One region of the Rhizobium sp. 01T437 genome, then DNA from elsewhere that is predicted to be linked to it. Evidence: predicted binding sites of a transcription regulator. Region 1 holds the regulator's gene; each other region holds the start of a gene.

Region 1 (3,276 bases):
CGAACTTATGTGGCCCAACGCCACCGATGCGTTTCAGCCCTAGACCGGTATGGAACGGTGGTCATGGCGCTGTAACGCGATTTTCTGATACAGATGCGGTATTCTCGTGGAGTAGCACGGCGCAAACAGTCGCTCAGGGGTGCCAATGGAGATCGATCCAAAGCGGATGACAATGGGGTTCGTCGGGACGGGCACGATTACCGAGGCCGTCGTCACCGGATTGAGCAAGACAGCGTTTCGCGACACACCGATCGTGCTGTCACCGCGCAGCGCGAGCGTCGCCGCCCGCCTTGCGGCGGCAAACCGGAATGTGTCGATCGCTTTGGGCAACCAGGATGTTCTCGACCGATCCGATCTCGTATTTGTGGCAGTGAGGCCGCAAATTGCCGAGGAGGTGATCCGCTCGCTCCGATTTCGGCCGGGTCACCATGTCATCAGCTTTGTCGCGGCCACGCCAATGGATCAACTGCTGGCGTGGATCGATCAACCAGTTCGCCTGAGCCTGGCAATTCCACTTCCGTTCGTCGCAGATCTTCAGGGCGCGACCGCGATCTACCCGCTCGACGAGGTTTCCCACGCCCTCTTTTCGGCGCTCGGAACGGCGATCCAGGTTGAAAACAAACTTGAGTTCGAACTTCTCGCGGTGGCGAGCTGCCTGATGGCCACCTATTTCGGCATCCTGGACGAGACGTCGACCTGGCTGCAGAGCCAGGGGCTTTCGGGAACGGCTGGCGACGCCTACCTCCGTCAATTGTTTTCCGGCCTCGCCCATGCTGCCCGTTCAAAACCTGTCGCGAGTTTTGATGAACTCATCGGCGAGCATTCGACCAAGGGCGGATTGAATGAACAGGTGCTCGAAGACTTTCGCGAGTTCGGCGGCACTGCGGCTCTGCAAAAGGCTCTTGATCGAGTTCTCGCACGCATTCGTCTGTAGAAAGCAGGTTCTCTCGAGGTCCGCTTTCGGCGCCTGGTGTCGGCTTTCATAAGAAGCTCGGGGTGCCAGATAGACAAACGGGCCGCCCGGCAAGCGAGCGACCCGTCTGGACCTCCGATCACTCGGATTAAGCTTCCATGGAATATCCCGCGCCGCGGACGGTGCGGATGACATCCTGCATGTTGGAGAAGTTCAGCGCCTTACGCAGGCGGCCGACATGGACGTCGACAGTACGTTCGTCCACGTAGATATCGTGGCCCCAGACGCCATCCAGAAGCTGCGAGCGGGAGAAGACCCTGCCCGGCGACGACATCAGGAATTCGAGCAGGCGGAATTCGGTCGGGCCGAGGCGGACTTCGCGGCTCTTGCGATGAACGCGATGCGTTTCGCGATCGAGCTCGATATCACCACACTTCAGAACGGTGGAGAGAACTTCCGGGCGGGCGCGGCGCAGCATCGCCTTGACGCGGGCGACGAGTTCCGGCGTGGAGAAGGGCTTGACGACATAGTCGTCCGCGCCGGTCGAAAGACCGCGAACACGCTCGCTTTCTTCGCCGCGGGCCGTCAGCATGATGATCGGCAGACGCTCGGTTTCCGGCCGCATGCGCAGCCGGCGGCAGAGCTCGATACCGGAAACGCCCGGCAGCATCCAGTCAAGGATGAGCAGGTCCGGGGTGCGCTCCTGAAGCCGGATTTCGGCCTCGTCGCCACGGAGGATCGTATCCACCTCGAAACCTTCAGCCTCGAGGTTGTAGCGGAGAAGCACGCTCAGCGCCTCTTCATCTTCAACAACTGCAACTCTTGGGATCATGCGTGTCAGTCTCCTAATGCATGATCCTTAAACCGGGGGTGATTTAAGCAAGGGACCATGCAGGAACTCGGAATTGGCTGCACCTTTGCGCGCCCCCGCGCGGGGCGCGCATGCAATCGGCAGTTCAGGATTACTCCGTCACCGCACCAACGGTATTGGAGCTATCGTCCTTCGGACGCTCGCCCTCCGGCTGGGCGCCGGTTGCCATGTAGTAGATCGTTTCTGCGATGTTGGTCGCATGGTCGCCGATACGCTCGATGTTCTTGGCGCAGAAGAGAAGATGCGTGCAGCTCGTGATGTTGCGCGGATCTTCCATCATGTAGGTGAGGAGTTCGCGGAACAGCGAGGTGTACATCGCGTCGATCTCATCGTCGCGCTCGCGGATGGACTTGGCCTTATCAGCGGAACGCGTCGTATAGACATCGAGCACTTCCTTGAGCTGGACGAGCGCCAGTTCGGAGAGATGCTCGAGACCGCGGGCGAGCTTGCGCGGAACGCCGGTGCTCTGGACGGCGATGACGCGCTTTGCGGTGTTCTTGCCAAGGTCGCCGACGCGCTCGAGGTCGGCGGCGATGCGGATCGAACCCATGATCTCGCGAAGGTCGGAGGCCATCGGCTGGCGACGAGCAATCGTGACGATCGCCTTGTCGTTGATTTCGCGTTCCGCGTGATCAAGGATCACGTCATCGGAAATGACCTTCTGGGCGAGCGCAGTGTCACCGTTGACAAGCGCACGGACGGCCTCGCCGACCATCTGTTCGGCAAGACCACCCATCTCGGAAATGCGCCGGGACAGGAATTTCAGATCGTCATCGTAAGCGGAAAAAATATGTGTCGATGCCATGGGGCTTTGTCCTCGAAAATCGGGAAGGCTTCACATCGCCAAAATCAGCCGAACCGGCCCATGATATAATCCTGGGTGCGCGGATCGTCCGGATTGGTGAACATCTTGTCGGTATCGTTTTCCTCGACCAGGTTGCCGAGGTGGAACATGGCCGTACGCTGTGATACGCGCGCGGCCTGCTGCATGGAATGCGTCACGATGACGATGGTGTAGTTTTCACGCAGCTCGTGGATCAGCTCTTCGACCTTGGCAGTCGCGATCGGGTCGAGCGCCGAGCAGGGCTCGTCCATCAGGATGACTTCCGGGCTGACGGCAACGGCGCGTGCGATGCACAGACGCTGCTGCTGACCGCCGGAAAGGCCGGTGCCGGATTCATGCACGCGATCCTTCACCTCATTCCAGAGGCCGGCGCGCTGCAGGCTCGTCTCAACGATCTGGTCCAGGTCGGCCTTGGACTTGGCAAGGCCATGGATGCGCGGGCCGTAAGAAACGTTTTCATAAATCGTCTTCGGGAACGGATTCGGCTTCTGGAACACCATGCCGACACGGGCGCGGAGTTCGACGACGTCGATGTCAGGATCGTAGATATCATCGCTGTCGAGCGTGATCTTGCCGGTGACCCGGCAACCGTCGATCGTGTCGTTCATGCGGTTCAGCGACCGCAGGAAGGTGGACTTGCCGCAGCCC
Region 2 (3,276 bases), on a different contig from region 1:
GCTTTCGGCAGCAGCCTTGGCGACCGCAGGCGCGATGCGCAGGATGAGGCGCGGATCGAAGGGCGAAGGGATGAGATAGTCGGGGCCGAAGACCGGGGTTTCACCGGAATAGGCGCGGGCTGCAACATCCGACGGTTCCTCGCGGGCGAGGGCCGCGATGGCGCGCACCGCCGCCATCTTCATTTCCTCGTTGATCGTCTCGGCGCCGCAATCCAGCGCACCCCTGAAAATATAGGGGAAGCAGAGGACGTTGTTGACCTGGTTCGGGAAGTCGGAGCGGCCGGTGCAGATCATCGCGTCCGGGCGCGCTGCGCGGGCGAGATCAGGCATGATTTCCGGCGTCGGGTTGGCGAGCGCCATGATGAGCGGCTTGTCGGCCATCTGGGCCAGCAATTCCGGCTTCAGGACGCCGGCGGCGGACAGGCCGAGGAAGACATCGGCGCCGCCGATGTTTTCGGCGAGCGTGCGCGTGTCGCTCTTCTGGGCGTAGATGGCCTTCCACTCGTCCATCAGCTCGACACGGCCTTCATAGACGAGGCCTTCGAGATCGTGGACCCAGATGTTTTCGCGCTTGGCGCCGAGGGTCACCAGCAGGTTGAGACAGGCTAGCGCTGCCGCACCGGCGCCTGACGCGACGATCTTGACCTCATCGATCTTCTTGCCGGCGAGTTCCAGGCCGTTGAGGATGGCGGCGGCGACGATGATTGCGGTGCCGTGCTGGTCATCGTGGAAGACCGGGATCTTCATCTTCTCGCGCAGCTGCTTCTCGATGCGGAAGCATTCCGGGGCCTTGATGTCTTCAAGGTTGATGCCGCCAAAGGTCGGCTCGAGCGAGGCGACGGTGGCGACCATCTGGTCGACATCTGGCGCATCCACTTCGATATCGAAGACGTCGATGCCGGCAAACTTCTTGAAGAGGACGGCCTTGCCTTCCATGACCGGCTTGGAGGCGAGCGGGCCGATGTTTCCGAGGCCGAGCACGGCGGTGCCGTTGGAGATGACGGCAACGAGATTGGCACGGGACGTATAATCCGCGGCCTGCTCCGGATTGTCACGGATGGCGAGGCAGGGAGCGGCGACACCCGGAGAATAGGCGAGCGCCAGATCGCGCTGGTTGCCGAGCGGCTTGGTCGCCTGGATTTCCAGCTTGCCGGGGCGTGGATAGCGGTGGAAGAAAAGCGCCTGCTCGTCGAGGCTACCGCCCGTCAAATTCTTTTCCGATTTGGATTTTTCCTGGTGATCCATCGCCGCCTCCAGCGTTGTTCGAAGTCTTTTGAAGACTCCTCCATACATCAATCGACCGGTCGGAACAGTACGGAAATAGCCGCAGCTGAACTTTTTGACCTGATGGTAACGGGAGCTGACATTGGGCCGGTGGATTGAACGGCTTTGCAGGCCTTTCCTGCGGTTTGTCATCTTCCTGATACACGAGTCTGATTTTGGAAGACCAGACGAAGAACGATGGGACACGAGCGGAAAGGCTTGTGACAGACATGATGGAACCTCGGCGCTTCCGCACCCTCTTCATTTCCGATGTGCATCTCGGCTCGAAGGCCGCCAAGGCGGATTTCCTGCTGGATTTCCTGAAATACCACGAGGCAGACACGATCTACCTCGTCGGCGATATCGTCGATGGCTGGCGCCTGAAGCGCAGCTGGTACTGGCCGCAGGTCTGCAACGACGTGGTCCAGAAGCTCTTGCGCAAGGCGCGCAAGGGTACGCGCGTCGTCTATATTCCCGGCAATCACGACGAATTCCTGCGCGCCTTTCCGGGCATGCATTTCGGCGGCATCGAGGTCGTCGAGCGCATCATCCATGACGGCGCCGACGGCAAGAAGTACCTGATCCTGCATGGCGACGAATTCGACGTCGTCGTGCGCAACGCTCGTCTGCTCGCCTATCTCGGCGACTGGGCCTACGACACGGCGATCCGCATCAACATCGTGCTCGCAGCGGTCCGCCGCCGCCTCGGCATGCCCTACTGGTCCTTCTCGGCCTGGGCCAAGCTGCAGGTCAAACACGCCGTCAACTTCATCGGCGAGTTCCAGCGCGTGGTTGCCGAAGAAGCCCGCAAGAGCGGCGCCGACGGCGTCATCTGTGGCCATATCCATCACGCCGTGATCGAGGATATGGACGGCATCCGCTACATCAATACCGGCGACTGGGTCGAAAGCTGCACGGCGATCGTTGAGCATGAAGACGGCAGGTTCGAACTCATCACCTGGCGTGCGCTGACCAGCAACGTGCCGGCACTGACATCGGTCGAATTGCTGGAAGAGGGCGATCTCGCCCCGCAGGCTGCCTGAATAATGTGTGCGTACCGCATCGGCGGTCTCCGCCGGTGCATCATGAATTTAGCCGTTGCCATCTGGCGACAGGCCCCATTTATTTTTTAAATCGTTTCGATTTATATCCGTATCGTTTCGATTGGGCTATTTCTCGCCATAGTCGTGTTTGATGGGATGTGTTAGGCAACGCACAGTTTCCTTCAGGTCCACTATGATTCCCGCACAAAATCCCTCGATGGGTGAGGGAGCGCCGCCGCGTTTCCGGCTGCTCAGCGCGCTTTGTTACAGCGCGCCGCTGCTGGTCAACGGTATCGTCCTGCCCTTCTTCCCCGTCTGGCTTGCGACTCATCAGTTCAACGATCATCAGATCGGCACGATCCTCGCCGTACCGATGGTGGTGCGCGTTCTCGTGGCGCCGATCGTCGCGGTCTTTGCCGACCGCATGCAGGAGCGGGCGCATGTGCTGCTATGGTCGGGCACCCTCTCGCTGCTGACGGCCATCGCGCTCTACTGGACAAGCAATTTCTGGTCGGTGCTGATCGTCTTTGCGCTGCAGGGGGCGACCTTCGCCCCTTATGTGCCTGTCGTCGAATCGATCGTGATTTCGGGCGTGCGCCGCTGGGGGCTCGATTACGGCTCCATGCGCGTCTGGGGCTCGATCGCTTTCATTATTTCGACGCTCACCGGCGGCGAGCTGGTCGGGCGCTGGGGTGGCGGCATGGTGCTGCCCGTGATGATCTTCGGCTTCGTGCTGACAATTACGATGGCGGTCTTCTGTCCCCGTATCGGGCCGACACGGCGGCGCGGCCAGCCGATCAATCTTCCGGCGACCACAGGCAGCGGGCTGCGCGAGCCGCATCTGCTGCTTTTGCTGCTCGGCGTTTCAATCCAGCAGGCAAGCCATGCGCTGCTCAACGCCTTTTCCTCGATCTACTGGCACCAGCTCGGCTTTTCGGGCACCGAAGTCGGCATGCTCTGGAGTGCGGGG
Region 3 (3,276 bases), on a different contig from region 1:
TTGCTGCAGATCTGCCAGCTCTCGAAGAGCTTCGCCCGTTCATTCATCATCATTCTCCTGCAGCGGATGTCTCTAGCACATTGATGACGCGCCAAACGCCGCTACGTTTATTTTTCGTCGCGCCCCTTGCACAAATCCAGGTTCCTTACACATATAGTGGCATATACCACTAAATTCCAGTCATGAAAGGATGAAACCATGTCTCGCTCTACTCTCGGAACTGCCCTCGTTACCGGCGCCTCTTCGGGCATCGGCGCAACCTATGCCGACCGGCTCGCCAAGCGCGGCTACGATCTTCTGCTCGTCGCTCGCGATGCCGCCCGCCTGAACGCACTCTCCGAAAAGCTCTCGGCAGAGCAGGGGATCAAGGTGGACGTGCTTCCGGCTGACCTCACCAAGCGCGAGGATGTGCGCAAGGTCGAGCAGCGTCTGCGCGACGACAAGGCCATCACGCTTCTCGTCAACAACGCCGGCATCGGCCCGAAGGGCACGCTGCTCGAAGATGACATCGATTATCTCGAAACCATGATCGAACTGAACGTCGTCGCCGCAAATAGGCTTGCCGTTGCCGCCGCCCAGACTTTTGCCGAACGCGGCAAGGGCGCAGTCATCAATATCGCCTCCGTCGTCGCCCTCATCCCCGAGCGTTTCAACGGCACCTACAGCGCCACCAAGGCTTTCGTGTTGAACCTCACCCATGCGCTGAATGCCGAAGCCGGTCCGAAGGGCGTCAAGGTTCAGGCCGTGCTGCCTGGCCTGACCCGCACCGAGATCTTCGAGCGTGTCGGCGGCTCCTTCGACAGCTTCCCGCCATCCATGGTGATGGACGTGACCGACATGGTGGATGCCGCTCTCGCAGGTTTCGATCAGGGCGAGGTGATCACCATCCCTTCACTGCCCAATATTGCCGATTTTGACGCCTATACGGCCGCTCGTCATGGGCTTGGCCCGAACCTTTCTCTCGACAGGCCTGCCGCCCGCTACGGGATTTCCAAGGTCTGATTGCGACATTTTCGAACAGGGCTGCGGCAATCGACCGCAGCCCTGCGACAATAGCGTTGTACCTCATCTGCTAGGGCTTTGTTGATGCGCGATTCATTAGGAAAGTCAGTGACTTCAGCGACTTATGCACAGCTTTGCATTTCATGTCACCCGTCACAAACTGTCATCAAACTGTAATAATAGACGCCTAGCCGCCTTCCCGTGACGAGGAAATTCAGCGCCCCTGACAGTGGACACCCCCTCCATGGCGCCGGACCTCGTCGTCCTTTCGTTCCATCAGGGAAGAGTCGCAAATGCTCACCAAGAAACTTCTTTCGGCCTGCCTCGGCGCCGGCCTGGTTGCCGCTCTGGCAGTCTCGGCCTCCGCTGCCGATATTACCGGCGCTGGTTCGACCTTCGTCTATCCGGTTCTTTCGAAGTGGTCGGCAGACTACAACAAGGAAACCGGCGACAAGCTGAACTACCAGTCGATTGGTTCGGGTGGCGGTATCGCCCAGATCAAGGCTGCAACGGTTGACTTCGGCGCTTCTGACGCCCCGCTCAAGCCGGAAGATCTGACGGCTGGCGGCTTCGGCCAGTTCCCGCTCGTTGTCGGCGGCATCGTTCCCGTCATCAACGTCAAGGGCATCAAATCAGGCGAACTGAAGCTCTCGGGCAAGGTCCTCGCTGACATCTACCTCGGCAACGTCACCAAGTGGAACGACAAGGCCATCGCCGATCTGAACCCGGGCCTGAAGCTGCCCGACAGCCAGATTGCCGTTGTTCACCGTTCGGACGGCTCGGGCACGTCCTTCAACTGGACCAACTTCTTCTCCAAGGTAAACCCGGACTGGAAGTCGAAGGTTGGTGAAGGCACCGCCGTCAACTGGCCGGTCGGCATCGGCGGCAAGGGCAACGAAGGCGTTGCTGCTTACGTTACCCGCGTCAAGGACTCGATCGGTTACGTCGAATACGCCTACGCTCTGCAGAACAAGCTGCCCTACGTTCTCATCCAGAATGCTGCCGGCCAGTACCCGAAGCCGAACGCTGAAAGCTTCTCGGCTGCCGCTGCAAGCGCAGAATGGGGCAAGGCTCAGGATTTCTACCTGATCATGACCAACGCTCCGGGCGAAAAGGCCTGGCCGATCACGGCAACCACCTGGGCGATCATGTACAAGGAACCCAAGGACGCTGAACGCTCCAAGGCTGCTTTCTCCTTCTTCAAGTGGGCCCTCGAAAAGGGTCAGAAGGAAGCTTCCTCGCTCGATTACGTTCCGCTTCCGGACGCGCTCGTAAAGCAGATCGAAGATTACTGGACGGCCTCTTTCAAGAGCTGATCCTGACGAAACTGCGGTCGGGGCGGGAAGCTTGGCTTTCCGCCCCGAATGCCTTTGACACCCCCTCAAAGCAGCAGAGCGTACGGATATGAGCGAAGCATTGGCATCGCTGCCCGCCGACACCGCGGGCGTGAAGCGCCGCGACGGCGCCGCAGGCGATCGGATTTTTTATTGGATAGTCTTGGGCTGCGGCCTGTTTGTTCTCGCCGCCCTGCTGGCAGCGGCGGTCTCCATGGCCCTGGGCGGGCTTCTCGCGTTCCGGACCTTCGGCTTTGGCTTCCTGACCGGCACTGAATGGGATCCGGTTGCTGAGAAGTTCGCGGGTCTTGTGCCGATCTATGGCACGCTGGTCACCTCTGCGCTCGCCATGATCATCGGCGTTCCCGTCAGCCTCGGTATCGCGGTTTTCATTACCGAAGTTGCGCCGCGCTCGATCCGCGGGCCAATCGGCGGCGCCGTCGAGCTTTTGGCCGGCATCCCCTCGATCATTTACGGCATGTGGGGTCTCTTCACCTTTGCTCCGTTCATGTCGGATTACATCCAGCCGGTGCTCATCGACTGGCTGGGTCCGATCCCGCTGATCGGCGCGCTGTTTTCGGGGGCTCCGCTCGGTATCGGCATGCTGACGTCAGGCATCGTGCTGGCGATCATGATCATCCCCTTCATTTCCTCGGTCATGCGTGACGTCTTCCTGGTCGTCCCCGCGCAGCTGAAGGAATCGGCCTATGCGCTTGGTTCGACAAAGTGGGAAGTAGTGCGCGACATCGTCATCCCGCACACCCGCACGGCCGTCGTCGGTGGCATCTTCCTTGGTCTCGGCCGCGCACTCGGGGAAACCATGGCAGTCACCTTCGTCCTCGGCAACACCCATAACATTGCGGTGTCGCTGATGGAGCCCGGCACCTCGATTGCCGCAACGCTCGCCAATGAGTTTGCCGAGGCTTCGGACGACCTCTAC

The links. The regulator PhoB, encoded in region 1, activates phosphate uptake and scavenging genes when phosphate is short. The targets are predictions, from matches to a motif close to TGTCATNNANCTGTCAT.
Region 2: a site for PhoB is predicted at 1,411-1,427, ahead of AC1DM5_RS01580 (UDP-2,3-diacylglucosamine diphosphatase). Genes of this name have one in related genera too.
Region 3: a site for PhoB is predicted at 1,164-1,180, ahead of pstS (phosphate ABC transporter substrate-binding protein PstS). Genes of this name have one in related genera too.

The regions. Positions count from the first base shown of each region.
Region 1 is NZ_JBFTPM010000006.1:131,314-134,589, forward strand. Features, by position in the region: gene AC1DM5_RS13685 (pyrroline-5-carboxylate reductase) at 146-934, shown strand; gene phoB (phosphate regulon transcriptional regulator PhoB) at 1,062-1,745, opposite strand; gene phoU (phosphate signaling complex protein PhoU) at 1,876-2,589, opposite strand; gene pstB (phosphate ABC transporter ATP-binding protein PstB) at 2,634-3,276, opposite strand, start outside.
Region 2 is NZ_JBFTPM010000001.1:292,315-295,590, forward strand. Features, by position in the region: gene AC1DM5_RS01575 (NADP-dependent malic enzyme) at 1-1,245, opposite strand, end outside; gene AC1DM5_RS01580 (UDP-2,3-diacylglucosamine diphosphatase) at 1,494-2,306, shown strand; gene AC1DM5_RS01585 (MFS transporter) at 2,500-3,276, shown strand, end outside.
Region 3 is NZ_JBFTPM010000008.1:88,368-91,643, reverse strand. Features, by position in the region: gene AC1DM5_RS18175 (MarR family winged helix-turn-helix transcriptional regulator) at 1-47, opposite strand, end outside; gene AC1DM5_RS18170 (SDR family NAD(P)-dependent oxidoreductase) at 199-1,002, shown strand; gene pstS (phosphate ABC transporter substrate-binding protein PstS) at 1,296-2,318, shown strand; gene pstC (phosphate ABC transporter permease subunit PstC) at 2,407-3,276, shown strand, end outside.